2 regions of the Nonomuraea sp. NPDC049624 genome follow, and region 1 is predicted to be linked to the other one. Evidence: riboswitches for the same ligand, from Rfam matches in the RefSeq annotation. Region 1 holds a riboswitch; the other holds the start of a gene.
The links. Region 1 has a riboswitch for glycine ahead of gcvT (glycine cleavage system aminomethyltransferase GcvT). Riboswitches for the same ligand answer to the same signal wherever they lie in the genome.
Positions count from the first base shown of each region.

Region 2: another riboswitch for glycine. It lies ahead of gcvP (aminomethyl-transferring glycine dehydrogenase); the one in region 1 lies ahead of gcvT (glycine cleavage system aminomethyltransferase GcvT).

Region 1 covers NZ_JBFAOR010000002.1:189,967-205,749, reverse strand. The annotation lists gene AB0J76_RS07190 (L-serine ammonia-lyase) at 1-1,217, opposite strand, end outside; gene gcvH (glycine cleavage system protein GcvH) at 1,277-1,666, opposite strand; gene gcvT (glycine cleavage system aminomethyltransferase GcvT) at 1,663-2,748, opposite strand; glycine riboswitch at 2,783-2,882, opposite strand; glycine riboswitch at 2,903-3,000, opposite strand; gene AB0J76_RS07175 (M28 family peptidase) at 3,284-4,657, opposite strand; gene AB0J76_RS07170 (M4 family metallopeptidase) at 4,729-7,023, opposite strand; gene AB0J76_RS07165 (gamma-glutamyl-gamma-aminobutyrate hydrolase family protein) at 7,246-7,935, opposite strand; gene AB0J76_RS07160 (3-oxoacyl-ACP reductase) at 7,932-8,696, opposite strand; gene AB0J76_RS07155 (aldehyde dehydrogenase family protein) at 8,793-10,136, opposite strand; gene AB0J76_RS07150 (glutamine synthetase family protein) at 10,146-11,516, opposite strand; gene AB0J76_RS07145 (FCD domain-containing protein) at 11,641-12,345, shown strand; gene AB0J76_RS07140 (DUF2264 domain-containing protein) at 12,361-14,208, opposite strand; gene AB0J76_RS07135 (substrate-binding domain-containing protein) at 14,332-15,369, shown strand; gene AB0J76_RS07130 (extracellular solute-binding protein) at 15,477-15,783, shown strand, end outside.
Region 2 covers NZ_JBFAOR010000005.1:461,845-477,627, reverse strand. The annotation lists gene AB0J76_RS23165 (mannose-1-phosphate guanyltransferase) at 1-2,224, shown strand, start outside; gene AB0J76_RS23160 (FHA domain-containing protein) at 2,486-2,998, shown strand; gene AB0J76_RS23155 (MerR family transcriptional regulator) at 3,022-3,648, shown strand; gene AB0J76_RS23150 (bifunctional nuclease family protein) at 3,781-4,251, shown strand; gene AB0J76_RS23145 (MerR family transcriptional regulator) at 4,399-5,019, shown strand; glycine riboswitch at 5,068-5,164, shown strand; gene gcvP (aminomethyl-transferring glycine dehydrogenase) at 5,331-8,156, shown strand; gene AB0J76_RS23135 (hypothetical protein) at 8,284-9,084, shown strand; gene AB0J76_RS23130 (hypothetical protein) at 9,103-9,465, opposite strand; gene AB0J76_RS23125 (alpha/beta family hydrolase) at 9,548-10,183, shown strand; gene AB0J76_RS23120 (DUF5999 family protein) at 10,140-10,337, opposite strand; gene AB0J76_RS23115 (TetR/AcrR family transcriptional regulator C-terminal domain-containing protein) at 10,536-11,075, opposite strand; gene AB0J76_RS23110 (hypothetical protein) at 11,206-11,604, shown strand; gene AB0J76_RS23105 (RNA polymerase sigma factor) at 11,794-13,131, opposite strand; gene AB0J76_RS23100 (hypothetical protein) at 13,302-13,652, opposite strand; gene AB0J76_RS23095 (AMP-binding protein) at 13,697-14,842, opposite strand; gene AB0J76_RS23090 (o-succinylbenzoate synthase) at 14,892-15,783, shown strand, end outside.

The sequences.
Region 1 (15,783 bases):
TTGTTGGAGGCCACCGCGTTGCGCTCGATGCACGGGATCTGCACCAGGCCGCCGATCGGGTCGCAGGTCAGCCCCAGGTTGTGCTCGATGCCGATCTCGGCGGCGTTCTCCACCTGCTCGGGGGTGCCGCCCATGACCTCGGTCAGCCCGGCCGAGGCCATCGAGCAGGCCGAGCCCACCTCGCCCTGGCAGCCGACCTCGGCGCCGGAGATCGAGGCGTTCTCCTTGAACAGCACGCCGATCGCGGCCGCCGTGAGCAGGAAACGCACCACGCCGTCGTCGTCGGCGCTCGGGACGAACTTGGTGTAGTACGTCAGCACGGCCGGGATGATGCCCGCGGCGCCGTTGGTGGGGGCGGTGACGATGCGGCCGCCGGCGGCGTTCTCCTCGTTGACGGCCAGGGCGAACAGCGCCACCCAGTCCATCGCCTGCAGCGGGTCCTTCTCGGCCGACTCGGCCTGCAGCCGCCGGTGAAGCTGGTTGGCCCGGCGCTTGACCTTCAGGCCGCCGGGCAGCACGCCCTCCTTGGTGATGCCGCGCCGCACGCACTCCGACATCACGCGCCACAGGTTGAGGATGCCCGCGCGGATCTCCTCCTCGGTGCGCCCGAACGCCTTCTCGTTCTCCAGCATCAGGGCGGAGATCGACAGGCCGGTGTTCGAGCAGTGCTTGAGCAGCTCCTCGCCCGAGGCGAACGGGTAGGGCAGGACGGTGTCGTCGGGCTTGATGCGGTCGGCGCCGGTGGCCTTCTCGTCCACGACGAAGCCGCCGCCGACGGAGAAGTAGACCTTCTCCCGCACGGTCCCGCCCTGCTCGTCGCGGGCGGTGAAGCGCATGCCGTTGGGGTGCTCGGGCAGGGAGATCTTGCGTTCGAAGACGAGGTCCTGGCCCACGACGAAGGGGATCTCGTGCTCGCCGTAGAGCTTGACCGTGCCCGAGGCGCGCATCTCGGCCAGGCGGGCGTCGACGGAGTCGACGTCGACCAGCTCCGGCTTCTCACCGGACAGGCCGAGCAGCACCGCCTTGTCGCTGCCGTGGCCCTTGCCGGTCAGGCCGAGCGAGCCGTACAGGATGACCTCGACGCGGGCCACGCGGGGGAGCAGGCCGTCGTCGTGCAGCCCGCGGGCGAACTTGTGCGCGGCGGCCATCGGGCCGCCCGTGTGGGAGCTGGACGGTCCGATGCCGATCTTGAAGAGGTCGAAGACGCTGATCGCCATTGATGGGCGCCCTTCAGTTCAGGAAGTGCCGGGGCCCGCCGCGGGCCCCGGCGTTGGTGTCAGGACTCGCCTGAGGTGAGCGCCGTGTACTCCTCGGCGGACAGCAGGTCCTCCGCGTCGCCCTCCATGCGGACGCGGAACATCCAGCCGTCGCCGTACGGGTCGCTGTTGGCCAGCGACGGGTCGTCGGCCACGGCCGAGTTCACCTCGACGATCTCGCCGCCGACGGGCGCGTAGATCTCGCTCACCGACTTGGTGGACTCCACCTCGCCGACCGAGTCACCCGCCTCGACGGTCGAACCGACCTCGGGGAGCTGCACGAAGACGACGTCACCAAGAGCCTCGGCGGCGAAGGCCGTGATGCCGACGGTCACGGTGATGCCGTCGTCCACGCCCGACACCCACTCGTGCTCCTTGGTGTAGTTCAGGTCGTCAGGGATGTTGCTCACTTGTTCCTCCTGTAGAAGGGCAGCTCGACCAGGTCCATAGGTTCATGGCTGCCCCGGATGTCCACGGCCAGACCTGTGTCGGCCCCGGCGTCCACGTAGGCCATCGCGATGGGCTTGCCCAGGGTCTGGGAGGGCGCACCGCTGGTGACCTCGCCGACGACGGCGCCGTCGCGGGTGACCGGGTAGCCGTGACGCGGCACCCGGCGGCCCTGGGCGACCAGGCCGACGAGGCGGCGGCGGGGCTGGTCGTCCTTGACCGCCTCCAGTGCCGCCCTGCCGACGAAGTCACCGGGCTTGTCGAATTTCACCACTCTGCCCAGCCCCGCGTCGAACGGGGTCAGGTCGGAGCTCAGCTCGTTGCCGTAGAGCGGCATGCCGGCCTCCAGCCTGAGGGTGTCGCGGCTGGACAGACCGGCGGCCCGCAGCCCGTGCGGCTCGCCCGCGGCCTCCAGGGCGCGCCAGAGCGGCACGGCGTCCTGGTTGGCGACGAACAGCTCGAAGCCGTCCTCGCCGGTGTAGCCGGTGCGGGCGATGAGCGCCTGGCGGCCGTCGACCACGCCGGGCAGGCCCGCGTAGTACTTGAGATTGTCGAGGTCGGCGTCGGTGAGCGTGGCCAGGATCTCCTGGGCCTTCGGGCCCTGGATCGCGATGAGGGCGTACTGCTGGGAGCGGTCATCGACCGCCACGTCATACGACTTAGTACGATTTTTCAGCTCATCCGCGACCTTGTCGGAGTTCGAGGCGTTGGCCACCACCATGAACTCCTCGTCCGCCAGCCGGTAGACGATGAGGTCGTCGAGCACCCCGCCGCGCTCGTCCACGATCATCGTGTACCTGGCCCGGCCGGGCGCGAGCGCCGACAGGTGGCCGACCAGCGCGTAGTCGAGGGCCTCTGCGGCCTGCGGACCGGTCAGGAAGATCTCGCCCATGTGCGAGAGGTCGAACAGCCCGGCCGCCTCGCGGACGGCTTTGTGCTCCGCCGACTCGCTGCCGTACCGGAGCGGCATGAGCCATCCGGCGAAGTCGGTCAGCGTGGCGCCTAGGGCCTCGTGGACGTCTCGTAGCGGCGTAGGTCGGGACATTTGTCGCACCTCAGGACAGGATTGGATGCCAGCATCCTCCCCCTCTGTCATGGATGCCTGAGAGCTTCGCCCGAGTTTTACCGGACTTTCACCTTCGGCGAGGCCCCGAGGGCCTGCTTTCCAGAGGTCACCTCCCCGTAAGAACGCCTTACAGGGCTGCCGCGCGGTCCTTTGCCTTGAGAGGTTCGCGGGGAGGGCTTGCTCCTTCAGGGACCCTGACCGGCTGTCAGGGTGCTCTCCCGCACGGTTTCGCCGGTGATGTCCGTCAGCCTAGTGCCGTCATGGGGGTGTTGTCGCGCTTCGCCCTCCGCCATCCGCCGCATCCGCGACATCCCGCACGCAGCGAAAAGCGGCCGCGGCCCCGGAGAGGCGGGGTCGCGGCCGCGTTGGTGGCCGCGCGCGAGCCGGTCATGGCAGGTCAGCTCGCACGCGGCAGCTCGGGGCGGGCCGGCGGTGACCGGCCCGCGCGGGGCTCGGGCCCGAGGATCAGGCCCGTGGATCAGGTCCGAGGATCAGACCCTGAGGTCAGGCCGGATCAGGCCCGTGCCCAGAGGGCGGGCACGTTCGGCGGCTCCCAGCCCGGCAGGCTGGTGTGCGCCTGGAGGCAGCGGTAGCTGACCCCCTGGTAGGTGACGACGTCTCCGGCCGTGTACGACTTGTAGGCCGTCCAGGTGGTGCCCTGGCCGTCCCCTCCGACGGTCAGGGTGAAGGACGCGGAGTGGTCCGCCGTCGTCCCGTCGCCGTTGATCCCTATCGTGTACGTCCCCGCCGCGACGCCGCTGGTGGTGGCGATCGTGACGGTGGACGACTGGCCCGCCTGCACCGTGGACGGGCTGAAGGAGACGGTGACCCCGCTCGGCACGTTCCCGGCGGAGAGCGCGACGCTCTGCGCCTGGCCGGACGTGACCTGGGTACTGACCGCCGCGGTAGCCGACTGACCGGCCTGGACCGATGCCGACGACGGGGTCACCGAGATCGAGTAGTCGTTCTCCGTGGGCGTGCTGGTGCCCACGGCGAGCTTCCATATGGCGTACGCGATGGCGTCGGAGTTGCGGTCGAGCGCCGTGGTGTTGATGGCGCTCGGGTAGCTGTCGCAGGCGCTGTGGTAGCAGCGGTCGAACGCCTGCCCGGCCGAGCCGCCCCACTTGGCGGCCTGGGCCGAGCTCTTGACCGCCCCGGCCCCCGTGGCCAGGCCGCCGACCCGGACGCCCGCGCTCTTGAACGAGGCGTGGTCGCTGCGGCCGTCGCCCTCCCTGTCGCCCTCGGTCTGCAGGCCGATGGTGGCGAAGTAGTCGTTGAAGGTGCGCTGGATCGCCGCGTCGTCGTCGTAGACGAAGTAGCCGGCGTTGGTCGAGGCGATCATGTCGAAGTTCAGGTACACCTCGACGCCGCTCGCGCCGCCGTTCTGCACGTAGTACCTGGACCCGACCATGCCCGCCTCCTCGGCGCCCCACCAGCCGAACCGCACGTGCTTGGTGAGGGTGGGCTTGCGGGCGGCGAGGGTGAGGGCGTTCTCCAGGAGCGCGGCCGAGCCGGAACCGTTGTCGTTGATCCCGGGGCCGGCCGCGACGCTGTCGAGGTGGGCGCCGAGCATCACGGTCTGGTTGGCCGGGCCGCCCGGCCAGTCGGCGATCAGGTTGCTGCCGCCGCTGAAGTTCTGCACGCGGGTGGTGAAGCCGGCCGCGTCCAGCTTGCCCTTGATGTAGTTCATCGAGGCGGTGAAGCCCGGCCTGCCCGAGGCGCGGTTGCCGCCGTTGCTCGTGGCGATGGACTGCAACTGGCTCAGATGCGCCGTCACGTTCGCGACGGGGATGTCGGGCGCGGGGTCGGCGGCGGCGCCGGCCGGTCCGGCCGGCGTGGTGAGGGTCAGGGCCAACGCGGCGGTGGCCGCGGCGCCCAGCCTGAGCATGGCGTTCACGTTCTGTGGCTCCTCAAGGGGGTTGGGCGGCCACCCCGGCGTGGCCGCCCAGGTCGTGCGACTTAGACCGGCTGCCAGAGGGCAGGGGTGTTGGGCGGCTCCCAGCCCGGCAGGCTCGTGTGAGACTGCAGGCAGCGGTAGCTGGCGCCCTGGTAGGTGACGGTCTGTCCGGCCGTGTAGGCCGTGTACGTCTGCCACGTGGTGCCCTGGCCGCCGCCCACCGTCAGGCTGAAGGAGGCCGAGTGGTCGGCGCTCGCGCCGTCGGCGTTCAGGCTGATCGTGTACGTGCTGGGCGTCACGCCGCTCGTGGTCGCGAACGTCACCGTGGACGACTGCCCGGCGGTGATCGTGGACGGGCTGAAGCTGACCGTCACGCCCGCGGGCACGTTGCTCGCCGACAGGGCGATGCTCTGCGCCTGGCCGGCGGTGACCTGCGTGCTGACCGTGGCGGTGGCCGACTGACCGGCCTGCACCGAGGCCGACGACGGGGTCACGCCGAAGGAGTAGTCGTTCGGCGAGCTCTGCCCGATCTGCAGGTTGTAGGTGGCCTGGCGGTCCACGTCGGCGCCGTCGGCCGTGATGGCGATCGAGTGGGTGCCCTGCGGGCTGCTCGCCGAGGTGGTGATCGTCAGCGTCGAGCTCTGCCCCGCGGTGATGGTGGCCGGGCTGAACGAGGCGGTCACGCCGGCCGGCAGGGTGCCGGTCCGCAGGGTGATCGACTGCGCCGAGCCGCCGGTCACGGTGGTGCTCACCGTGGTCGTGGTGCTCTGGCCGGGGGTGACGCTGCCGGAGGCGGGGTTCAGGTTGACCGAGAAGTCGTTGCTGCCCTGCGTGCAGGTCGGCTCGCCGGACTGGGCCCGTACGCTGACGCCGTCCCAGGCGTTCTTGACCACGTTGAACTCGGTGCAGCTGCCCGGGTACAGGGTCTTGGCGGCCTGGAGGGTGGCGACCCTGGCCTTGGCGTGCGTCCACGGCTGGGTCTTCATGTTCAGCGCGGACATGAACACCTCACCGGCCTTGCGGATGCCGATGCCGGTGATCGCGGCGCCGTTGTCGCAGCGGGTGCTGGCGGGCTTGCCCGAGGGGTTGGTGCCCTCGGCCACCAGGTAGAACCAGTGGTTCTGCGGGCCGGCTGCCGCGTGCACCTCGGTGTTGGGGATGGAGGCGCTGTAGCAGTTCGGGTGGCTGAGGGCCGACGGGTTGTACATGTTGCGGATCGGCCCGGACCCCGAGAGGTTGACCTCCTCGCCGACCAGGTAGTCCGGCGGGTCGTTCGGGTTGTTGGCGTACGCCTCGGTGAGCGCGCCGAAGATGTCGCCGGTGGACTCGTTCATGCCGCCGGTCTCGTTGCCGCTGCCCGAGCCGCCGCTGGTGAACTGGAAGATGCCGTGGCCGAACTCGTGGCCGACCACGTCCATCGACGTGAGCTGCTGGGAGTTGGCGGAGTTGTGGCCGAAGGAGCCGTACTGGCCGTTCCAGTAGGCGTTGACGTCGGCCAGGCCGACGCGGGCCGGGTAGCCGCCGCCCTGGCCGTTGATGCCGTTGCGGCCGAGCCAGGCGCTCAGCATGTCCCATTCCCGCTGCGCGGCGTACAGGGCGTCGACGCAGGCGGTCTCCAGGTTCGTGCCCGAGCCGTTGCCCCAGGTGTCGGTGGTCTTCGTGTACGGCGTGCCGTTCTGGCCGCCGCACGCCACACCGCTCCTGCGGGGGTCGCGCATCGTGTACGAGGGGCTGGTGTCGATGGTGACGGTGCCGACGTAGTAGCTGTTGCCGGTGCCGTCGCGCACCTCGTCCCAGTCGTCGATGACCTTGCCGGTCAGGGCGTCCACGTAGACGTGGAGCTTGGTCTCGTGACCGGTGGCGTTGGCGCCGGTGACGAGCACCTCCCAGGCCAGCCGCGGGGTCGTCGTGGTGGCGTGCACGGACAGCACCGGCGTGGCGACGGTCTCGACCCTGGCCACCTTGGCCCTGGCCGTCACGGCGGCCTGGGCCGCGGTGACCTTCGCCTTCGTGCCGATCCCGATCTTCGTGCGCTGCCCGGTGGCGACCGTGTCGACCACCGCGCCGGAGGCGTCCGTGGCGACGACCACGTCGCCGCCGTAGACGGGCAGGCCCGCGTGCTTACGGGCGTAGGTCAGGTACTGCAGGCCGCGGACGCCTTCGACGGTCGACGTCAGCGTGAACGTGTCCTGCTCGGATGCCAGCAATGCCGCCGAGTCGGCCAGGATCGCGTTGTGTGCGGTGGCGATCGCGTTCCTGCGCTCGTCGGGGCTGGGAGGATCGGCCACCTGCGACGCTTGGGCTGTGGCGCTCGTGGCGCCCACCAGCGAGCTGGTGGTCAGGGCTAGCGCGAGCATTGCGGCAGCCCCCAACCTGAGTTTGGGGTTCACTCTCTGGCTCCTCAGGGGGGTGTGGAGTGGAAGAGCCCCGGCCGGCTGGGGATGAACACAGGGTGACACCGGGATGGCGCGACCCGGTACCCAACAAATTTCCTATAACGTGGTGATATGGCCCTCTGAGCTGGGATTTCGCGGGATTTTAGGGCGCAGAAAAGGTAAAGAAGCTTTCCAGTAACGGTCTCAGCAGGCCGCCGTGAACGCCTCGAAGAGCGCCGATCCGTCGCCCGCCTCCGGGTGCCACTGGACCGCTGCCGCGAAGCCGCCGGAGTCGAGCTCCACCGCCTCGATCGTCCCGTCGCCGGACGTGGCGGTGACCGTGAGCCCGGGGGCGAGCCGGTCGATCGCCTGGTGGTGGTAGTGCGGGACCGCCACCGGGTCCGTGCCGAGCGCCTCGGCCAGGCGGCTGCCGGGCACGGGCGTGACCGGCAGGTGGCCGAACTCGCCGGGCGCGGGGGAGTGGCCGGTGTGCCCGGTCACGTCGGGCAGGTGCTGGTGCAGGGTGCCGCCGAGCAGCACGTTGAGCACCTGCAGCCCGCGGCAGATGCCCAGGAACGGCAGCCCGGCCTCCAGGGCCGCCGCCAGGAGGGCGAACTCGGCCTCGTCCCGGAACTCCCGGACGTAGCCGGTGCGCTCGTGCGCCGCCCGGCCGTACCTGGCCGGGTCGACGTCGCCGCCGCCGGCCAGGACGAGACCGTCGAGCCGCCCCACGACCTGGGCGGGATCGCCGGCCGGCGGCAGCAGCACGGGCTGCCCGCCGGCCTGGACGATCTTCTCGACGTACATGTACGGCAGCAGCGCGACGGGCAGGTCCCACACGGTGAACCGGGCGGGCTCGACGTACGTCGTGACGCCGATGACCGGACGGGTCACAGCGGCGTCACGTACGCGCCGGAGATGCCGCCGTCCACCAGGAACTCGGCCCCCGTGATGAAGGAGGCGTCGTCGCTGGCCAGGAACGCCACGGCGGCGGCGATCTCCGACGCCTCGGCGAAGCGGCCCACCGGGACGTGCACCAGCCGCCGCTGGGCCCGCTCGGGGTCCTTGGCGAACAGCTCCTGCAGCAGCGGCGTGTTCACCGGCCCGGGGCACAGCGCGTTGACCCGGATGCCCTCGCGGGCGAACTGCACGCCCAGCTCGCGCGACATCGCCAGCACGCCGCCCTTGGAGGCCGTGTACGAGATCTGCGACGTGGCCGACCCCATGACCGCCACGAACGACGCGGTGTTGATGATCGACCCCTTGCCCTGCCGCCGCATGTACGGGATGGCGTGCTTGCAGCACAGGTACACGCTGGTCAGGTTCACCTCCTGGACGCGGCGCCAGGCGTCCAGGCCGGTCTCCAGGATCGAGTCGTCGTCGGGCGGCGAGATGCCGGCGTTGTTGAAGGCGACGTCCACGCTGCCGTAGGTCTCGTGGGCCGTGGCGAACATCCGGACGACGTCGTCCTCGCTGGTCACGTCGGCCTTGACGAAGAGGCCGCCGACCTCGCCCGCGGCCTTGGCCCCGGCCTCCTCGTCGATGTCGACGCAGACGACCTTCGCGCCCTCCTGCGCGAACCTGCGCGCCGTGGCCAGCCCGATGCCGCTGCCCGCGCCGGTGATGACGGTCACCCGGTCCTGCAAACGCTGCACTGTACCTACTCCCTGTCCGATTGGTCGTTCACCTTCCTCGTTCGCTTCGCGAAGGGCTTCGTTCCTCAGCCCTTCACTCCGCTCACTGCGTCAGGTTCACTCCCATGAGATGAAGACGTTCTTGGTCTCGGTGAAGGCCGTCAAGGCGTCGGGGCCGAGCTCCCGGCCGAGGCCGGACTGCTTGAAGCCGCCGAACGGGGTCCAGTAGCGCACCGAGGAGTGCGAGTTCACCGACAGGGCGCCCGACTCCACCGCGCGGGCCACCCGCAGCGCCCGCCCGACGTCGCGCGTCCAGATGGAGCCGCTCAGCCCGTACGGGGTGTCGTTGGCGATGCGCACGGCCTCGGCCTCGTCGGTGAACGGCACCACCGACACGACCGGGCCGAAGATCTCCTCGGTGAAGGCGCGGTCGGTGACCTTGGAGGTGAGCACGGTCGGCGGGAACCAGTAGCCCTTGCCCTGGGGGCAGTCGCCCTGGAGGTAGGGCGTGCCCTCGACGAAGCCGCGGACGCGTTCCAGGTGCTCGGCGCTGATCAGCGGGCCCATCTCGGTGGACTCGTCGAGCGGGTCGCCCACCTTGACGCCGCGCACCGCCGCCGACAGGCGTTCCAGGAACTCGTCGTACACCTCGGCCTGGACGAGGATGCGCGAGCGGGCGCAGCAGTCCTGGCCGGAGTTGTCGAAGACCGCATAAGGGGCGGTTTTTGCTGCTTTTTCGAGATCTGAGTCGGCGAAGACGATGTTCGCGGACTTGCCGCCCAGCTCCAGCGTCACTCGTTTGACCTGCGCCGCCGCCTTCGCGGCGATCTCCTTGCCCACCTCGGTCGAGCCGGTGAACACGATCTTGGCCACGCCGGGGTGCTCGACCAGCCGGGCCCCCGCGACCTCCCCTGCCCCGGGCAGCACCTGGAGCACCCCCTCGGGGAGGCCCGCCGCCAGGGCCAGCTCGGCCAGCCGCAGCGCCGTGAGCGGAGTCCACTCCGCCGGCTTGACGATCACCGTGTTGCCCGCCGCCAGCGCCGGGGCGACGCCCCACGACATGATCAGCATCGGGAAGTTCCACGGCACGATGACGCCCACCACGCCCAGCGGCTCCTGGAACGTGACGTCCACGCCGCCGGGCACCGGGATCTGCTTGCCGTGGTTGCGCTCGGGGGCGGCGGCGTAGAAGTGCAGCACGTCACGGACGGCCCCGGCCGCCCAGCGCGCGTTGCCGATCGGGTGCCCGGCGTTGTCCAGCTCCAGCCGGGCCAACTCCTCGCCGTGGGCGTCCACCAGGTCGGCGAAGCGGCGCAGCAGCCGCGCCCGGTCGCCCGGCGCCACCTCCCGCCAGCTCCGGTACGCCTTCGCGGCCCGCTCCACCGCCCGGTCGACCTCGGCCGCGTCGGCCAGCTCGACCTCGGCGACGACCTCTTCCGTCGCCGGATTAACGATCTTCATGCCCTACCGTCACATTCGCTCGAAACCACGGAACAGCTCCCAGTCCGTCACCGCCGCGTCGAAGGCGGCCAGCTCCACGCGGGCGTTGTTCGCGTAGTGCTCGACCACGTCGTCGCCGAACGCCTCCCTGGCCAGCTTCGACCCCTCGAACAGGGCGAGGGCGTCCCGCAGCGTGTGGGGCACGGTCTCGGCGCCGGAGTCGTAGGCGTTGCCCGTGAAGGCGTCCTCCAGCGGCAGCTCCCGGTCGATGCCGTCCAGCCCGGCCGCGATCAGCGCCGACACCGCCAGGTACGGGTTGACGTCCCCGCCCGGCACCCGGTTCTCCACCCGCAGCGACGGCCCGTGGCCCACCAGCCGCAGGGAGCAGGTGCGGTTGTCGACGCCCCACTTGACGGCGGTCGGCGCGAAACTGCCGGGCACGTAACGCTTGTAGGAGTTGACGTTGGGCGCGTACAGCAGGGTGAGCTCGCGCATGCGGGCGAGCTGCCCGGCGATGAACCGCGCCCCGAGCGGCGAGAGCCCGTACGGCCCCTCGCCCGCCATCGCCAGGCCGCCGTCGAGGCCGCGCAGCGAGATGTGGATGTGGCAGGAGTTGCCCTCGCGCTGGTTCGGCTTGGCCATGAAGGTGATCGAGCGGCCCTCCTGGGCGGCGATCTCCTTGGCGCCGTTCTTGTAGATCGAGTGGTTGTCGCAGGTCCGCAGGGCCTCGTCGTAGCGGAAGGCGATCTCGTGCTGGCCGAGGTTGCACTCGCCCTTGGCCGACTCGACGTACATGCCGGCGCCCTCCATGTCGCGCCTGATGCGCCGCAGCAGCGGCTCGACGCGGGCGGTGCCGAGGAGGGAGTAGTCGACGTTGTAGAGGTTGGCGGGGGTCAGGTCGCGGTAGGCGCGCCGCCAGGCGTCCTCGTAGCTGTCGTCGTAGACGACGAACTCCAGCTCGGTGCCCACGTACGCGGCCAGGCCCCGCTCGGCCAGACGGGCGAGCTGGCGGCGCAGGATCTGCCGCGGCGAGGCGGTGACCTCGCCGCCCTCCTCCCAGGCCAGGTCGGCCATGACCAGGGCGGTGCCGTCCTGCCAGGGGATGCGGCGCAGGGTGGACAGGTCGGGTTTCATCGCGAAGTCGCCGTAGCCGCGGTCCCAGGAGGACATGTCGTAGCCGGAGACGGTGTTCATGTCCACGTCGACGGCGAGCAGGTAGTTGCAGCCCTCGGAGCCGTGGTGCAGCACCTCGTCCAGGAAGTAGCGGGCGGAGAGCCGTTTGCCCTGCAACCTGCCCTGCATGTCGGCGACGGCGAGCAGCACCGTGTCGATCCGGCCGGAGGCGACCTCGCCCCGCAGTTCCTCGACGGACAGGAATCCGTTGCCCGCTGGTTCGCTCACCCTAGGTCGCTCCGATCTGCTCTGAAGCGCTTTCCCGTTGATTGGGCTAGTCTCAGACCATTGATGTGCATGCCGGGATCGCTTGTCAAGACCTGAGGACACCTTGGACGATTCGGCGCGTTTGATGACAGTGCTCCGCCCGGTGAGGGCGGGAAACGCCTTCGAGGAGACCGTGGAACGGCTGCTCCAGGCGATCAAACTGGGCGTGGTGGCGTACGGCGACAAGCTGCCGCCCGAGCGCGAGCTCGCCGTGCGGCTGGGCATCAGCAGGGTCACCCTGCGCGAGGCCATCCGCGCCCTTCAGGACGCCGGCTACCTCGACGTGCGGCGCGGCCGGTACGGCGGCGCGTTCGTCACCTATGTCCCGCCGCGGCCCGACGCGGGCGACCTGCGGCAGGCGGTGGCCGACATGGGCGTGGCCGAGCTGTCGGACGCGCTGACGTTCCGGCTGGCGGTCGAGTGCGGGGCGGCGCAGGTGCTGGCCGCGGCCGGGCCCGCCCCGGCCCAGCGGGAGGTGCTGCTGCGCCGGCTGGCCGAGCTGGACGCGGCGCCCCTGGAGGACTACCGGCGCCTGGACACGGCCTTCCACCTGTCGATCGCCGAGCTGACCGGCTCGACGCTGCTCGCGGTGACGTGCGCCGACGCCCGCTCCCGGGTGAGCGACCTGCTGAACGCGATCCCGATGCTCCAGGTGAACATCGAGCACGCGGCCGCCCAGCACCGGGCCATCGTGGACGCCATTCTTGCCGGCGACCCGGACGCGGCACGCCGGGCCATGGCCGAGCACCTGGAGGGCACGGCAGCCCTCCTGCGCGCCTTCCTGGCCTGAACGTGGGCGGGGATGTCAGGCGGCCGGGGCGCGGACCTGGAAGGTGTGGCGGGTGCCGTCGGGCCAGGTCAGCGTGATCTCGTCTGCCGTCACCGCCGCCGTCGGCACGCTCGGCGTGATGTCGTCAGCCGCCGCCGTCGGCACGCTCGGCGTGATGTCGTCACCCGCCGCCGACGCCGCGCCGGCCGGGGCGCTGCTCAGGACGGCGGCGCTGACCGCCCAGCCGTCCGCCGCGACCCCCTCCAGCACGGGCACGGCCGCCGGGGCTCCGAAGGCGCTGCCCTCGGGGTCGTCGGCGACGTGGGCCCGGCTGTAGCCGCGCACCGCGACCAGCTCGGAGACCAGCCCGTCGCCGTCCCGGACCCGGGCGCCGGGCCCGCCGACCGGGTCGGCCAGGTCGGCCAGGTCGGTCGGGTAGGCCCGGTCGGCCGGGGCGGCGGCCGTGACGAGCGCCCAGCCGCTCTGCCGGACCGCCGAGCCCGGCGCGACCCGATGGACGCGCACCTCGACGGCCCCCCTGACCACGCTCAGGCTCTCCACGCCGGCGCCCGCCGACGCGGCCCACGCCAGGTCGCCCGCCGAGCCCGCACCCCGGGGCGTGATCGTGCCGCGCCCGGCGACCGTGCCGTCCGGGCCGACCACGCCGAAGTGGTTGTCGGGGACGCCCGTGGTCGGCGCGGTGCGGGTGGAGTAGGCGTAGCGGTCGTACAGGGGGTCGCCGGGGTGGTGCTGGCTGCCGTGGTTGAGCAGGCGGGCGACGTCGCCGGTGTGCTGGACGACCAGTCCTGGACCGGGCAGCGCGGCCAGGCCGGTGGGGCCGGGCTCCTCGGGCGCCGTCCACACCGGGTGGCCGGCCGGCAGCAGCAGCCCGAGGAACGCCTTCGACGCCCAGTACGGCGACGCCGAGCCGGAGTAGGACTGCAGCGACGGCTCGTGCGGGCCGTGCCAGCCAAGCGTGAGCAGCCCCTCGGGGGAGAGCGCGCCCTCGTCGAGGAACCGGCGCAGGACGCCGGAGGCGATGCGGCGGGTCTGGCCGGGGGAGAGCGGGGTGGCGTCCAGCAGGGCGCCGGCGAAGAGCGAGGTCGCCGAGGCGAAGCGGTAGGTGAGGGAGCGGCCCTGGTAGAGCATGCGGCCGTCCTGGTCGAAGGTGAGGGCGTAGCTCTCCAGGAAGCGGCGCAGGCGGGGCCCGGGGGAGCCCTGGCCCGACAGGTGGGCCAGCAGGGCCGGGTAGAGGTGCATGGCCCAGCCGTTGTAGTGGTCGAAGGAGCGGTTGTCGCCGTCGGCGTACCAGCCGTCGCCGGCGTACCAGGGCTCGATGCGGGCCAGGCCGCGCTCCACCGCCGCGGCGGCCTCCTCGGCGTGCAGGCCGACGGCCGACAGGAAGCCGCCCACCATGGCGGGGAACAGCCACCAGTTGTTGTCCACCGGCTCGTGCCGCAGGGCCCCGGCCAGGTAGGCGGCGACGCGGTCGCGGGTGGCGGGGGACAGGCGGTCCCACAGGCGCTCGCGGGTCAGCCAGAGGGACAGGGCGATCGAGGCCGCCTCGACCATGGGCTGGGTGCGGTCCTCGATCGGCTGCCAGACGCCGGGGCCGGACTCCAGGCCGCGCGCGTACGGGGCCAGCAGCTCCTCGGGGCCGCCGCCGGCCACCCGGAAGGCGGCCAGCAGGAAGGTGCGCGCGTACCCCTCCAGGCCGTCGCAGCGCGACCAGCTTTCGCGTCCCGGCAACGTGATCACGGCGCCGTCCGCGGAGCGGTACGGTTCCACCGCGGCCAGCAGCCCGTCGGCCACCGCCGCCCAGTGGGCGCGGGTCCAGCCGGTGTACGGGCTGAGCGTTCGATCCTCCGGCGGAAGCGGGAACATGCGGCACTCCAAGGGACGTCCGGTCTCGGCCGGGACCTTAGCATCCTGATCGAACGAAAGCATCCGTTCAAAAACGAAAGCACTTCCCGCTAGGATCGTAGGGTCGAGTCAGAAGGAGTCGCGGTGTTCGCCGAACAACGTCATGAACTGATCCTGCGCGAGGTGCGCGAGCGCGGTTCCGTACGCCTGGCCGAGCTGGTCGACCGGCTCAACGTCTCGATGGTCACCCTGCGCAGGGACGTCGAGCACCTGGCCGGCCAGGGCCTGGTCAACCGTGTGCACGGCGGCATCACCCGGCCCGAGTCCGCGCCCGCCGCCACCAGGGAGCGCTCCCTGACCCTCGGCATGCTGGTGCCCTCGGCCACCTACTACTACCCGGCCGTCATCAGGGGCGCCCGCGAGCAGGCGGAACGGCTGGGCGCGCGGCTCGTCCTCGGTGTCTCGCGCTACGACGACGAGGAGGACCGCACCCAGGTCAGACAGCTCGTGGAGGCCGGCATCGAGGGCCTGCTGCTCACCCCGAGCAGGCAGCCGGACGCCTCGCACGAGGGCTGGCTGGCCGAGCTGGGCGTGCCGGCGGTGCTCGTCGAGCGGCGGGCCGAGCTGGGCGGGCCCGCCTCGCTGCTGGACGCGGCGGCCTCCCACCACGCCCACGGGGCCTTCCTCGGCGCGCGGCACCTGGCCGAGCTCGGGCACCGGCGCCTGGCCATGGTCTCGCGGGACAGCCCGACGGCCCCCCGGGTGCGGCACGGGTTCCTCGCCGCCGTCCGTGACCTGGGGCTGGCCGAGCCCGTGCACCTCGACGTCGCGCAGGAGGGGCCCTCGCGCGAGCAGGTGGCCGACGTGGTCGCGGCGATCAGGGGCGGCGTCACGGCCATGCTGGTGCACAACGACGAGGACACGTTGCTGCTGGTCCAGCACCTGCGCACGGCAGGGGTGCGCATTCCCGAAGAGGTGTCGCTGGTCGCCTACGATGACGAGGTGGCGGCGCTCAGCGACCCCCCGCTCACGGCCGTCGCGCCCCCCAAGGCCGCGGTCGGCCGCTGTGCCGTCGACCTGCTGGTGAGCCGGATCCAGGAGGGCCCGCGGCGCCCTGCCCAGCACGTGGCGCTGCTGCCCGAGCTGAGGGTCCGGGAATCCACGGTCGCGCCGCGTCCGTGACGTTACGCATCCATTTCGTTATTGATCGATTTGTGGCCTCTCTCTAGACAACCGATCGAATATGAGCGAATGATGCCTTATCGATCGAAAGCGATGAGGAGCCATCGATGGGACGCAAGAGCGCCGGCATTGCCGGACTGCTGGCCGGTATGAGCCTGCTCGCCGCCGCGTGCGGCAGCACGGAGCCGGCGCAGCCCGCGGGCGAGGCGGGCAAGCCCGCCGAGGTCACCTTCTGGGGCTGGGCGAAGGGCACCCAGCAGGTCGTGGACGCCTTCAACAAGTCACACAAGGACGTCCAGATCAAGTACGAGGAGATCCCCTCGGGCAACGCGGGCGGCTACGCCAAGTTCTCCAACGCCGTCAAGGCCGGCAACGCCCCCGACGTCATGTCCGTGGAGTACCCGCAGCTGCCCG
Region 2 (15,783 bases), on a different contig from region 1:
CCGCCTGCGCGACGACCGCTTCCTGGTCATCTCCGGCGACGCCCTCACCGATATCGACTTATCCGACATGATCCGTTTTCATCGCGAAAATTCGGCTCTTGTCACCATCGGTCTGAAACGCGTTCCCAACCCGCTCGAATTCGGGATCATCATCGTCGACGAGAGCGGACGCGTGCAGCGCTTCCTGGAGAAGCCCACCTGGGGCCAGGTCTTCTCCGACACCGTCAACACCGGCATCTACGTCATGGAGCCCGAGATCCTCGACGCCGTCGCCGACGGCGAACCGGTCGACTGGTCCTCGGACGTCTTCCCCGCCCTCCTGGAACGCGGCGCCCCCATCTACGGCTACGTCGCCGACGGCTACTGGGAGGACGTCGGCACCCACGCCAGCTACCTCAAGGCCCAGGCCGACGCGCTGTCCGGCCGGGTCCGCCTCGACATCGGCGGCTTCGAGCTCTCCCCGGGCGTCTGGGTGGCCGACTCGGCCACGGTCGACCCCGACGCCGTCCTGAAGGGACCGCTGCTGATCGGCGACTACGCCAAGGTGGAGGCGGGCGCCGAGCTGCGCGAGTACACCGTGCTCGGCAACAACGCGGTCGTGCGCGAGGGCGCCTTCCTGCACCGCGCGGTCGTCCACGACAACGTCTACCTCGGTCCCGGCGCCCACCTGCGCGGCTGCGTCATCGGCAAGAGCACCGACGTGATGGGCGGCGCCCGCGTCGAGGAGAACGCCGTCATCGGCGACGAGTGCGTCATCGAGGCCGAGGCGTACGTCTCCAGCGGCGTCAAGGTCTACCCGTTCAAGACCATCGAGGCCGGCGCGGTCGTCAACACCAGCGTCATCTGGGAGTCGCGCGGCCAGCGCAACCTGTTCGGCCCGCGCGGGGTCAGCGGCCTGGTCAACGTCGAGATCACCGCCGAGCTGTGCGTCCGGCTGGCCGGCGCGTACGCCACCACCCTGCGCAAGGGCGCCTACGTCGTCACCTCCCGCGACTGCTCGCTGGCCGCCAGGGCGCTCAAGCGGGCCGTCATCGGCGCCCTGACCGCCGCCGCGATCAACGTCCTGGACCTGGAGGCCGCGCCGCTGCCGGTGGCCCGCTTCCACACCGCGCGCGAGTCGGCCGCCGGCGGCATCGCCCTGCGCACCACGCCCGGCGACCCGCAGAGCGTCGACATCGTCATCATGGACGACCGCGGCGCCGACCTGCCCCCGGCCGCCCAGCGCAAGCTGGAGCGCGTCTTCTCCCGCCAGGAGTACCGGCGGGCCTTCCCCGGCGAGATCGCCGAGCTGCACTACCCGGCCAGGGCCGTCGAGGGCTACACGCACGAGCTGATGCGGGCCATCGGCGTCACCGGCGTCAAGGACATGAAGGTCGTGGTCGACTGCGCCGGCGGCACCTCCTCCCTGGTGATGCCCACGCTGCTCAGCCGCGCCGGCGTCGAGGTGCTCACCGTCAACGCCCGGCTGGACGACGTCTCGCCCACCGAGACGCTGGCCGAGCGCCGCCGCGACCTGCAACGCCTGTCGGAGCTGGTCAGCTCCTCGCGGGCGGCGTTCGGGGTGCGCTTCGACCCGGTCGGCGAACGCATCGCGCTGGTGGACGAGACCGGCCAGCTCATCAGCGAGGAACGCGCCCTGCTGGTCGTGCTGGACCTGGTGGCGGCCGAGCGCCGGGGCGGCCGGGTGGCCCTGCCGGTCACCACCACCCGGGTCGCCGAGCAGGTCTGCCGCTTCCACGGCGTGCAGGTGCAGTGGACCTCGACCGCGCTCGACGCCCTGACCTCCGCCGCCCAGGGCCCCGACATGATCTTCGCGGCCGACGGGCGCGGCGGGTTCGTCGTGCCGGAGTTCAGCCCGGCCATCGACGGCCTGGCCGCGTTCATGCGCCTGCTGGGGCTGGTGGCCCGCACCCGGCTGTCGCTCAGCCAGATCGACGCCAGGATCCCCGAGGTCAAGCTGCTGCGGCGGAGCGTCCCGACCCAGTGGGCGGCCAAGGGCGCGGTGATGCGCTCGGTCATCGAGGCAGCCGAGGCCGAGCCCGACGGCTGGCGCGTGGACACCACCGACGGCGTGCGCGTCGCCCGCGACGACGGGTCGTGGGTGCTGATCCTGCCCGCCGCCGCCGAGCCGGTCACCGACCTGTGGGCCGAGGCCCCCGACATGGACGGCGCGCAGGCGTTGCTCGAACGGTGGGCCCGCGTGGTCGAGCAGGCGGCCGTCTGATCACGTAGAGTAGCGGAAAAGCCTTCGCCCGAGATGTGCGCGCGGAGTGCCGCAAGATCGTAATGTAGAAACGCGCGGCGGCATGGACCACGGGGTGGGGGCGGCGGTAACTTTGTCAGCGTCCGAACCGCAGTCCAGCGCCCCGCCTTGACCTTTGCCGCTGATCAGCGTAAGTTGCGGCATTCGCAAACTTGAAGAGCGAAGGCAGGCGCGTCCCCAGCACCGTCGCCGCGTCTTCGCGGTAGGAGGCCGAGCCGATCGATGCCGAGCGTCTACTGCACGCAGTGCGGGCACGCCAACCCCGAGGATGCCCGTTTCTGTTCCCGCTGTGGGTCACCGCTGACCAGACCCGAGGTCTCCGGGGACACCACGTCGACGATCTCGGTCGCGGGAATCGAGGCGTACGAGGCTGAGACAGGCGACATGCTCCTGGCCGAACGGGCGCTGGTCGAACAGCTCCCGCCCGGCACGGCGTTGCTCACGGTGACCAGAGGGCCCAACCAGGGCAGCCGGTTCCGGCTGGACAAGGACCTCACCACGACCGGGCGCCACCCGGAGAGCGACATCTTCCTCGACGACATCACCGTCTCGCGCCGCCACGTCGAGTTCTACCGCCACCGCGGCGGCCAGTTCTCCGTACGCGACGTGGGCAGCCTCAACGGCACCTACGTCAACCGGGAGCGCATCGAGGAGGTCCCCCTGCACTCCGGAGACGAGGTGCAGATCGGCAAGTTCCGCCTCGTCTTCCTGATGAGGGTCAACGCCGGCGCATGAGCTCACAGGCGGCACGCTCGCACATGAGCATCGGGGAGGTGCTCGCCCTGCTGCAGGGCGAGTTCCCCGACGTCACCGTGTCCAAGATCCGCTTCTTGGAGGGTGAGGGGCTGATCGAGCCCGAGCGCAGCCCCTCGGGCTACCGCAAGTTCACCCATCTCCACGTCGAGCAGTTGCGGTTCATCCTGACCGAGCAGCGCGACCACTACCTGCCGCTTCGGGTGATCAAGGACAGGATGGCCGAGAGCTTCGGCCGTCCGCGCGCGGTGCAGCAGGCCCAGGAGATCCGCTACGACCGGGCCCAGCTGCTGGAGGCGGCCGGCATCGACGAGGAGACCCTCGCCGAGCTGGAGGACTACGGCCTGCTCGCCCCCGTGGCCAGGCGCTACGACGAGGAGGCGCTGAAGATCGCGCGCACCGTCGGCGCCCTGGCCCGTTTCGGCCTGCACGCCCGCCACCTGCGCGCGGTCAAGGCCGCCGCCGAGCGGGAGTGCGGGCTGGTCGAGCAGACCGTCGCGCCCATACTCAAGCGGCGCGCGCCCGGCGCCATCGGCGAGGCCGACGAGGCTGCCAGGGAGTTGTCCACCCTCCTGCTCGACCTGCACGCCTCCCTGGTGCGCCTCGGCGTCAGGTCTGTCCTGGGCCGTTGAGGGCACGGAGCTGGAAGGCCGGGGCACATTCCACGCCTGCCGGGTGTTACGTTGAAATACACAAGCGTGTAGCAGAAACGACCCAGTCAACAGCTGTGCCGGGCGACCGGCCGGTCGAATACGGAGCAGCCCGTGTTGCAGATGGAGGTCGTGGGCGTTCGAGTTGAGATGCCCACAAATCAGCCGATCGTCTTGCTCAAGGAGGCACACGGGGAACGGTTCCTTCCGATCTGGATCGGCATGACCGAGGCGACCGCGATCGCCCTGGCGCAGGCCGAGGAGCCGCCGCCCCGGCCGCTCACGCACGACCTGTTCAGGGACGTGCTGAGCGCGCTCGGCGTCGGGCTGCGCGCGGTCAACATCGTGGCCCTGCGTGACGGCATCTTCTTCGCCGACCTGGTGTTCTCCAACGGCGTGGAGGTCAGCGCCCGGCCCTCCGACTCGATCGCCCTGGCGCTGCGCACCGGTGCGCGCATCTTCGCCAGCGAAGAGGTCGTCCAGGAGGCCGGTGTGATCATCCCTGACGACCAGGAGGACGAGGTGGAGAAGTTCAGGGAGTTCCTTGACACGATCACTCCCGAGGACTTCGGCAGGGCGGGGTAGGTATTTCAGTGCATTTACGCTTCACGACGCGCCGAGCCGGATCGTTGACTGAGCATGGTCACGGTCCTACGGTGCAAGTGAAACCCGTGGTCGCCCTTTACGAACCCCCAGATCAGGCCATGGGATGAGAGAAAGCCGGAGGTCCGCGTGGCGGTCAGCAGCGGCGAGGGAAAGACGGCCGGCCAGGAAGATCCGGTGCGGCGCGAGAGCGCGCGGCAGCGTGCCGGAGAGCAGGGCCTGCTCTTCGACGAGCAGCCTGCGACCGTGCCCGACGACATCGGATACCGCGGGCCCACAGCCTGCTCGGCGGCCGGCATCACCTACAGGCAGCTCGACTACTGGGCGCGCACGGGCCTGGTCGAGCCCACGATAAGAGCCGCGCACGGCTCGGGCTCGCAGCGGCTCTACAGCTTCCGCGACATCCTGGTGCTCAAGGTCGTCAAGCGGCTGCTCGACACCGGGGTGTCGTTGCAGCAGATCCGCACCGCCGTGCAGCATCTGCGTGACCGCGGGGTCGCCGACCTCGCGCAGATCACGCTCATGAGCGACGGTGTCAGCGTCTACGAGTGCACCTCGGCCGACGAGGTGATCGATCTGCTCCAGGGCGGCCAGGGCGTGTTCGGCATCGCGCTCGGCCGGGTCTGGCGAGAGGTCGAGGGCTCCCTCGCGGAGCTGCCGGGGGAACGGGCGGCGGTCGAGGACACCGTCCCGGCCGACCATCCCGCTGACGAGCTCGCCAAGCGGCGTCGCGCACGCCGCACGGGGTGAGCTGAACCGCTGAACACACCGTAGTAATCTAGGACAGAGTAAGGCTGATGACCCCGTGCGGGAGAGTCCCTGGGCTTCGGTCCTGGGGCGCCGAAGGAGCAACCCTCCCCGGAATCTCTCAGGCATCCCGTACCGCTCGGGTGAGGCAACTCTGGAAAGCAGGTGCGCCCGCCAGGCGCACCTCACCGACGGTGCAAGCCCCACGGTGGGGTGAAGCTCTCAGGTCGCGATGACGTCGCGATGACAGAGGGGGAGATCCGGCACTCGCCCGCGCCCTGGCGCCGGTCTCCAAGCCTCGGGAGGCAACCTCCATGACCGACCTGTCCGCTCCGCCGTTCTCGTCCAGGCACATCGGCCCATCGGAGTCCGAGCAGCAGCGCATGCTCGAGGCCGTGGGCTTCGAGTCCGTCGGCGATCTGGTGGCCGTGGCCGTGCCCGAGGCCATCAGGGTCAAGGACCGGCTCAAGCTGCCGGCCGCCGCGAGCGAGACCGAGGCCATCGCCGAGCTGCGCGAACTGGCCTCCCGCAACCGGGTGCTGACCTCCATGATCGGCCTGGGCTACTACGACACCGTCACGCCCGCCGTCATCCGGCGCAACCTGCTGGAGAACCCGGGCTGGTACACCGCCTATACGCCGTACCAGCCGGAGATCTCGCAGGGGCGCCTGGAGGCGCTGCTGAACTTCCAGACGGTCGTCTCCGACCTGACCGGCCTCGACGTCGCCGGCGCCTCCCTGCTGGACGAGGCCACCGCCGCGGCCGAGGCCATGACGCTGGCCCGCCGCGCCGGCAAGTCCAAGAGCGACGTGTTCGTCGTCGACGCCGACACGCTGCCCCAGACCAAAGCCGTGCTGGCCACCCGCGCCGAGCCGCTCGGCATCACGCTGGTCGAGCACGACCTCGACGGCGAGCTGCCCGAGTGCTTCGGCGTGCTCGTCCAGTACCCGGGCGCCTCGGGCCGCCTGCGCGACTTCCGCGACGTGGCCGCCAGGGCGCACGAGGCGGGCGCGCTCGTCGTGGCCGCCGCCGACCTGCTGGCCCTCACGCTCGTGGCCGCCCCCGGCGAGCTGGGCGCCGACATCGCCGTCGGCTCCTCCCAGCGCTTCGGCGTCTCCTTCGGGTTCGGCGGGCCGCACGCGGCCTACATGTCCGTACGCGAGGGCCTGCAGCGGCAGATGCCCGGCCGCCTGGTCGGCGTGTCGGTCGACGTCGACGGCGACCCCGCCTACCGGCTGGCCCTGCAGACCCGCGAGCAGCACATCCGCCGCGAGAAGGCCACCAGCAACATCTGCACCGCCCAGGTCCTGCTGGCCGTGATCGCCGGCATGTACGCCGTCTACCACGGCCCCGAGGGCCTGCGCCGGATCGCGCACCGCGTGCACCGGCACGCCGTCGCGCTGGCCGGCGGGCTGCGCGAGGCCGGCCTGGAGGTCGTGCACGGCGAGTTCTTCGACACCGTGCTCGTCCGCGTGCCCGGCAGGGCCGCCGAGGTGGTGGCCGCCGCCGCCGAGCGGGGCGTCAACCTGTGGCAGGCCGACGACGACCACGTCTCGATCGCCTGCGACGAGAAGACCGGCGCGGCCGAGCTGGTCAAGGTGTGGGCCGCCTTCGGCGTCGAGCGCGAGGAGGTGGCGCTGGAGGCCGACGCGCTGCCGGACGGGCTGCTGCGCGAGTCGGACTACCTGACCCACCCGGTCTTCCACAGCCACCGCTCCGAGACCGCGATGCTGCGCTACCTGCGCAGGCTCCAGGACAAGGACATCGCGCTCGACCGTTCGATGATCCCGCTCGGCTCGTGCACGATGAAGCTGAACGCGACCACCGAGATGGAGCCGATCACCTGGCCGGAGTTCGCCGGCGTGCACCCGTACGCGCCGGAGGCCCAGACCGAGGGCTACCGGGAGCTCATCGGCACCCTGGAGGGCTGGCTGGCCGAGGTGACCGGCTACGACGCCGTCTCCATCCAGCCGAACGCCGGCTCCCAGGGCGAGTTCGCCGGCCTGCTGGCCATCCGCGCCTACCACCAGGCCAACGGCGACACCGGGCGGGACGTGTGCCTGATCCCGTCCTCGGCCCACGGCACGAACGCGGCCAGCGCCGTCATGGCCGGCATGCGGGTCGTGGTCGTGGCCTGCGACAGCGACGGGAACATCGACCTGGCCGACCTCGACGCCAAGATCGCCAAGCACCGCGACAAGCTCGCCGCGATCATGGTGACGTACCCGTCCACGCACGGCGTGTACGAGGAGTCGATCACCGAGGTGTGCGCCAAGGTGCACGAGGCCGGCGGCCAGGTCTACGTCGACGGCGCCAACCTCAACGCCCTGGTGGGCCTGGCCAAGCCGGGTGAGTTCGGCGCCGACGTGTCCCACCTCAACCTGCACAAGACGTTCTGCATCCCGCACGGCGGCGGCGGCCCCGGCGTCGGCCCGGTCGCGGTCCGCGGCCACCTGGCGGCCTACCTGCCCGGCCACCCGCTGCGCGACGGCAGCCCGGTCGGCCCGGTCTCGGCGGCCCCGTACGGCTCGGCGGGCATCCTGCCGATCTCGTGGGCGTACGTGCGGATGATGGGCTCCGAGGGCCTCACCGCGGCCACCGAGCAGGCCATCCTGTCGGCCAACTACCTGGCCCGGCGGCTGGCCCCGCACTACCCGGTGCTCTACACCGGCCGTGGCGGCCTGGTGGCCCACGAGTGCATCGTGGACCTGCGCCAGATCACCAAGGAGACCGGCGTCACCGTCGACGACGTGGCCAAGCGCCTGATCGACTACGGCTTCCACGCGCCGACCATGTCCTTCCCGGTGGCCGGGACGCTGATGATCGAGCCGACCGAGAGCGAGGACCTCGACGAGCTCGACCGGTTCGTGGACGCCATGATCGCCATTCGCGGTGAGATCGCCAAGGTGGCCTCCGGCGACTACGACACGACCGACAACCCGCTGCGCAACGCGCCGCACACGGCCGAGTCGGTCACCGCCGACGAGTGGGCCCACCCGTACTCGCGGACCGAGGCGGCCTACCCGCTGGCATCGCTGCGCGAGGGCAAGTACTGGGTGCCCGTGCGCCGCATCGACCAGGCGTACGGCGACCGCAACCTGGTGTGCTCCTGCCCGCCGCTGGAGGCGTACGAGGACTGATCCGCCCGCGCGGGTCCCCGCCCGGGGGCCCGCGCCGGACCCGGCCCAGTCCGGCACCGTCAAGTGAGCAGACATGATCGCGACGAGCCGTTAGGCTCGGTGCGATCCGTCGCCGGAAGGAGCTCTCTTGACGTTCTCAGAGCTGCAGACCCCGCCCCTCGACACCGCCCGCCGCCTGGCCGAGGGGGGCGACCTGGAGGGTGCGGCGGCGATCCTGACCGAGCTGGTCGCCGACCCCGACAGCCCCGACCGGGCCCAGGCGGCCGTGGGGCTGGCCGTGGTGCTCGACGAGCGCGGCGACACCGAGGCCGCCCGCGCCGCGGCCCGCACCGCGCTGGCCACCGGCCATCCCGAGTACGCCGCGCAGGCCGCCTGCCACCTGGCCCAGGGGTTCGAGCGCGAGGGCCGCGACGACCAGGCCAGGGCCGCCTGGCAGGCGGTGCTCGGCGTCGGCACGCCGGCCTACGTCCCGCTGGCGCACCTCGCGCTGGCCCGGCTGGCCGGCAGCCCCCAGGAGGCCGGCAAGGAGCTGCGCTCCGCCCTCGACGCGAGCCTCGACTCAGGCGACGCCGAGGCCGCCGCGCACGCGGCCCGCCAGCTCGCCGAGACGCTGCTGGAGTACGGCGACCCGGGGGAGGCCGCCGGGCTGCTGCTGGACGCGCTGGAGTTCGCCCCGGCGCGGGAGCTGCCGGGGCTGCGGGTGCTGCTCGGCATCGCGCACCTGGAACTGGCCTGCGCCGAGTTCGCCGAGGCCGTCGAGAGCGGGGCCGACCCCCAGACGGGCGCGCTGGCCATCGAGCTGCTGGCGCGCACGCTGCCGCTGCGCGGGCGCACCGAGGACGCCGGCCAGGTGTGGACCTACGGCCTCGAACACGAGGACCGGACCATGGCCGCCGAGGTCCGGCTGCGTTTCCACCGCGACACCTGAGTGCCGTGAGGGGAAGGCTCAGCCGCGGCGCATGATGGCCACGGCGGCGGCCACGTTGATGGCGACGATCGCCAGCCACGTGATCGTCAGGCCGACCAGCCCCGAGTTGCCCGCCGCGATGGCGGTCAGCGGGATGCCGAGACCCATCGAGCCCAGCGCGACGGGGATGATGGCGGCGCCATTGTTCTGCCGCTGCTTCGCCTTGGCCTTGACCGGCGCGAGGCCCTGGCCGCTCAGCTCGGCCTGGACGCGGGCGGCGATGGTGGCGTCGAGCCGTTCGACGAAGGACTCGACGAGCGCGGCCTCGTAGTCGGGGCCGAGGTCGCGGCGGGCGTCGAGGGTGGCCTGCAGGTCGTCCCGGATCGGGCGCATCTCTGACATGAAAGCCATCATCCCGGTTGTCCGGCGCGCCGTCATCAGACCTGGGAGCCAACGGCGGATCCTCCCCAGGTACGGTGCTGCCATGGAGATCATGACTCCGCGGGGGCCGGCGCTGGTGCAGGTCGACGAGGCAGCCGAGGCCCGGCTGCTGCTGGTGCTGACCCACGGCTCGGCCGGGGGAGTGGACGCGCCCGACCTGCTGGCCGTCCGCGACGCCGCGCTCGGGGTGGGCGCGACCGTGGCCAGGGTGTCGCAGGCGTTCCGGGTCGCGGGGGCGCGGGCGCCGGGCTCGGCCGCCCGGCAGGACGAGGCCTGGGAAGCGGTGCTGGGTGAGTTGCGCGCCGGGTGGCCGGGGCTGCCGCTGGTGCAGGGCGGCCGGAGCAACGGCGCGCGGGTGGCCTGCCGTACGGCCTCGGCGGTGGGCGCGGCGGCGGTGGTGGCGCTGGCCTTCCCGCTGCACCCGCCCGGCAAGCCGGAGCGTTCCAGGGCCGAGGAGCTGCGCGGGGCCGGGGTCGACGTGCTGGTGGTCAACGGGGACCGGGATCCGTTCGGAGTGCCGGATCCCGCGGACTGCGCCCGGCTGGTGGTGCTGCCGGGCGAGGGCCACGACCTGAAGCGGGACCCCGCCCGGGTGGGCGAGGTCGTGGCCCGGTGGATCGGCGGCTACGCCGCCGTCAGGCGGCGCCCACCAGGGGGTCGGGCCGGTGCGGCGCGATGACGGTGCCGCTGGGCAGCAGCTCCCCGGTGTCCTCGAACAGGACGACGCCGTTGCAGAGAAGGCTCCACCCCTGCTCGGGGTGGCATGCGAGGGTGCGTGCTGCCTCGCGGTCCGGCGCCTCGGCAGACGGACAGGCCGGGTCGTGCGGGCACATCGGCGTGCCTCCGATATCTCGTGGGTGCTCCCGGGAGAGGGACGGGAGCCGCTCGGGTTTGTTGTTCTGGCAAGTGTGCGACGTGTGTCACACGGTCCGACATAGCCCGTTCGGACTGTTACAGGAGGATCCCCCGGTCGTGTGACCTTCGACACAGCGTGCCTTATGCAGGATAACGGGCCAAGCGCGACACGCGCACTACGTTTGCAACCCCTTGAGCAAAGCGTCGAGCCCTCTTTCGAAGTCGACATCCGCTCTTTCGTCCCTCCTGACCCATTCATCGACTTCTGGGTCAGCCCATCCGGATTGCTGGACTTCGACCGCCACGCTGCCGAACACGAACGCCCGCAGCGCGCGCACGGCCTCCGGGGCGTCGCTCAGGCCGCCGTCGGCCAGTTGCTCGGTCTGCTCCCTGATGGCCACCGCGGTGGCGCCCTTGGGCGGCTTGGTCAGCGCCAGGGCGAGCACGCCCGGATGTTCGCGCAGCAGCTCCCGGCCCGCCCGGCACCACGCCCTGGCCGTCTCCTGCCAGGTGGCCGCCTGCTCCACGTGCACGGTCGTGACGTGCTCGGCCAGCGCGTCCATCAGCGCCTCCTTGCCGCGGGGCAGGTGGTGGTAGATGGCCATGGCCTCCACCTCCAGGGCGTCGCCCAGCCGGCGCATGGTGAGCCGGCGCAACCCCTGGCTGTCGGCGATGTGGAGTGCGGCCTCGATGATGCGCTCGCGGGAGAGTGGCACGGGAGGTCTCTTTGCGGGCATGGTGATCATCTTACTGGGCGGCCCCGTCCGTCGCCCGGTGTTCGGAGGCGGTGTCGGACGGCGTACCCTTGTGGGTTGAACAGCAAAGACTGCGTGAAGGGCAGGGTCGATGGCGTTTTTCCGTCCGCGGGTGAGCCGGGAGGCCGAGGTTCGCTACCACGCGGACCAGGAGATCTCCAAGGGCTTCCCGCAGCTGCTTGACAAGGCCAGGCAGGCCGAGCAGATCGTGCGCGACCTGCGTGCGGCCGCGGCCGACGAGATCGAGCTGCTGGCCGCGGGCCGGGCGTTCGACGTCGCGCTGACCGAGGCGCTGCGGGCCGCCGAGGCCGGGCAGCGGGCCACGTTCGGCGTGCGCTCGTACGACGACCGCATCGCGCGCCGCAAGGCCAGGGCCACCCCCCGCGGGGCCATGTGGACGGCCGAGGTCGACCGGCTGCGCACGCTGCGCGAGGAGAACCGCATGTGGGGCATCCCGCGCGTGCCCCGGCCGGTGCCCGCCACCGTCTGACCGAAGGAACCCGAAAGCCCCGGCGCCGCGCGCGCCGGGGCTCTTCGTGCGTTCCGGACCCGTCACCGTCAGGTCCTGACGGCCGGGGCTCGCGTTCCGGGCCCGTCACCGCCAGGTCCTGACGGCCGGGGTCCGCGTTGCTGGGCCGTCGCCGTCAGGGGCTGACGGCGGCGGCCGGGGCGGTGCGGGTCAGCTGGCCCAGTCGAGCAGCGGGCGGGTGTTGCTCGGGTGGCGCAGCTTCGACAGCGACTCCTTCTCCAGCTGGCGGATGCGCTCGCGGGTGAGGCCGAGGTGCTTGCCGATCTCGTCCAGCGTGTGCGGCTTGCCGTCCACCAGGCCGAACCGCAGGGCCATGATCTTCGCCTCGCGCGGCGAGAGGTTGTCGAGCACGCCGCGCAGCTGGTCGCCCAGCAGCTGGCGGTCGACGATCTCCGACGCCTCCGGCGAGTCGACGTCCTCGATGAGGTCGCCGATCGTGGTCTCGCCGTCCTCGCCGATGGTCGCGTTCAGCGAGATCGGCTGGCGGCTGGTGCGCAGCAGCTCCTCGATCTGGTCCGGCGTCTTGTCGAGCTCGACGGCCAGCTCCTCGGGCGTGGGCTCGCGGCCCAGCCTCTGGTGCATGTCCCGCTCGATCCGCGACAGCTTGGAGAGCATCTCCAGCACGTGCACGGGCAGCCGGATCGTCCGGGCCGAGTCGGCGAAGCCGCGCTGGATGGCCTGCCGGATCCACCACATGGCGTAGGTGGAGAACTTGAAGCCCTTGGTGTAGTCGAACTTCTCCACGGCCCTGATCAGTCCCAGGTTGCCCTCCTGGACGACGTCCAGCAGGGACATGCCGCGGTCGGTGTACTTCTTGGCCACCGAGACCACCAGGCGCAGGTTGGCCTCCAGCATGTGGTCCTTGGCCTGCCGGCCGTCCTCGATGACCAGGTGCAGGTCGTCGCGCACGGACGGCGGCACGTCGGGGTCGGTCTCCAGCTTGTACTCGGCGTACAGGCCGGCCTCGATCCGGCGGGCCAGCTCGACCTCCTGGGCGGCGGTGAGCAGGGTACGGCGGCCGATCGACTTCAGGTACGTGTGGACCGAGTCGCCCATCACGGACTGGTTGTCGTCCAGGTCCATGGCCTCGTTCTCGATCTCGGCGTCCTCGGCCGTCAGCTCGAGGTCGTCGGGGGCCACGTCCTCCTCGTGCTCCGGCTTGCCGTCCACCGGGTTTTTTGCCTCGGCGGCCGTGCGGCCGGTAGCCTTTGCCCCGGAAGCCTTCCTCGGCTTGGGGGCGCTCTTGCTCGCGGTCTTCTGGGTGGTCTTTCTGGCGGCGGTCTTGGCCAGCGACGGCTCGTTCTCGGCAGCCAGGCTCACACCGGCCTCCGAGAGCTCACGCAGGATCGTGCGGCCTTCAGAGGGGCTGATGCCGGCCTCGGCGAACGCGTCGCGCAGCTCCGCCAGAGAAAGGTGACCCTGGGCTCGCCCTCGTTCAATGAGCTGGTCGAGAGTCGCGGGTGGGGTCGCCACGGCGGTTCTGGGCATGAGGACACCTCCTCCGTACGGAGTCGAAGCGATCAGGCAGGTTGTGGTGGGGCGGTGGTCACTCCGCTCGGCGCACCAGTATCAATAACGCCATCCACCGCTATTTGTTCCCGGAGGGCTGAAAAAGGGGCGGAACGCCCACAGGGTGCGCCACCCCCGGAAGGCGGGAACTACTCCGCCACCTCGAAGCTTCCGGTCCCCTCCGGCATGGGCATCGGCTCGGCCTCTTCCATGCGCTTGTCGGTCCAGTAGTCGATGACCTCGCGCGGATCGGGATTGACCTCCGTGGAGACCACGACGCCCTCGGGGTCGCCGGGCGAGGGCGCCGGGCGGCCGGTCGGCGACGTCTGCTCGGCCGCCGGGTCGGCTGCCTGGTCGACCTGCTGATCGACCACGGCCCGGGTCTCCCTGGCGACGGCGTCGAGCTTGCCCGCCGAGGCGGCCGCCGCGACCGACGCGCCACCGACGACGATCACGCCGACGACCGCCGCGGACGCCCACATCTTGCGGGTCTGGTTCATGAAGGCTCCCTTCCTTCTCCCCGTTATGACGCAGCCGCGCCGCGTCAGGTTCCTGTACGCAGCCGTACGAGATCGGTCTTGCCGTTGGGCAGCAGCGGCAGACGGGGGAGGAGACGCAGGTCGCGGGGCGCGGCGTGGGCGGGCAGCCGGTCGCGGCAGTAGGCGCGCAGCTCGGCCAGCGTGGGCGGCGCGGCGGGGTCGGCCGGCACCACGAACGCCGTGACCGCCTCGCCCCACTCCGGGTCGGGCAGGCCGGCCACGGCGACGTCGGCGACCTCGGGATGCGTGCCGAGCACCGCGCTCACCACGGCGGCCACGACCTTCTCGCCGCCGGTGTTGACGACGTCGTCGGCTCGGCCGAGCACGCGCAGCCGGCCGCCGCTGAGCTCGCCGAGGTCGGAGGTGACGAACCAGTCGCCGTCGAAGCCGGTGCGCCCGGCGAAGCGGTAGCCGGAGAAGAGCACGGGCCCGGCGATCCTGATCAGGCCGTCCTCGCCGATTTTGAGATCTACATCGTAAAGGGGGCGGCCGTCGTAGACGCAGCCGCCGCACGTCTCGCTCATCCCGTACGTGGTGACCACCCGGGCGCCGAGCTCCACGGCCCGCTCGACCAGCCCCGCCCTGGGCGCCGCGCCGCCGAGCAGGATCGTGCGGAACACCGACAGGTCGGCGCCCGTCTCGACCAGCCGGTGGAGCTGCGTCGGCACCAGGGAGACGTGGTGGGCGCCCGAGGACAGCACGGCCCGCACGTCGAAGGAGGGGTGGATGATCGGCTCGCTGCCCGACAGCAGGGCGCGGACCAGCACCTGCAGGCCGGAGACGTGGGAGACGGGCAGGCAGCACAACCACCGGTCGCCCTCGGCGGCCCCGATCCTGCTCAGCGACGCCGACGCCGAGGCGCGCAGGGCGGAGGCCGACAGCTGCACGCCCTTGGGCGCGCCGGTGCTGCCGCTGGTGGCGATGACCACCGCCACGTCGCCCGGGACGCCCTCGCCGCCGGGCCGCGGCTCGCCGCCGGCGTGCGTGGGCCGCAGAGCCTGGAGGACCTGGTGCTCGTGGCCGGGCTGGAGCGGCAGGACGGCCGGGCCGTCGCCGGAGAGGGCGTCGCGGATCGCGGTGAGAAGGCCGGGGCCGGGAGGCTGCACAATGGCATGCAGCGGACGGTCCGGATGCGACGGGTTCCTCCACATGCTCGTAAGGTTAATGGCGACAGGTCGGACACAGGTGCAGGGTAGGGTCGTGACGCGTTCTCCCGTGGTCTTCCGGATTCCGATGCGGACGCGGTTTCGCGGGCAGACCGTCAGGGAGGGCGTGCTGCTGCACGGCCCGGCGGGCTGGGGCGAGTTCTCCCCCTTCCCCGAGTACGGTCCGCGCGAGTGCGCCCGCTGGCTGGCGTGCGCCCGTGAGGCCGCCTTCGACGGGTGGCCCGAGCCGGTGCGCGACCGCGTCCCGGTCAACGCCACCGTCCCGGCGGTCGACGCCGAGCAGGCCCACGAGCTGGTGCGGCGTTCCGGCTGCGGCACGGCGAAGGTCAAGGTGGCCGAGCGCGGCCAGACGTTCGCCGACGACCTGGCGCGGGTGGAGGCGGTGCGTGACGCCCTGGGGCCGTCCGGGCGGCTGAGGGTCGACGTCAACGGCGCCTGGGAGGTCGACGAGGCCGTCACCCGGCTCAAGCGGCTCGACCGGTTCGGCCTGGAGTACGCCGAGCAGCCGTGCGCGACCCTGGAGGAGCTGGCGGCGGTGCGCAGGGCGGTCGACGTGCCGATCGCGGCCGACGAGTCGATCCGGCGTGCCGAGGACCCGCTGCGGGTCAGGGCGGCCGAGGCGGCCGACATCGCGGTGGTCAAGGTGCAGCCGCTGGGCGGGGTGCGCGCCGCGCTGCGGGTGGTGGAGTCGTGCGGGCTGCCCGCCGTGGTCTCCAGCGCCGTGGAGACGTCCGTGGGGCTGGCCGCGGGGGTCGCGCTGGCGGCGGCGCTGCCGTCGCTGCCGTACGCGTGCGGGCTCGGCACGATGTCGTTGCTGGCCGGCGACGTGGTGGAGGACTCGCTGGTGCCCGTGGACGGATGGCTCCCGGTGCGCCGCCCCTCGGTGAATTTTCAGCATTTGTCGGAATTTGAGATTGAATCTCCCC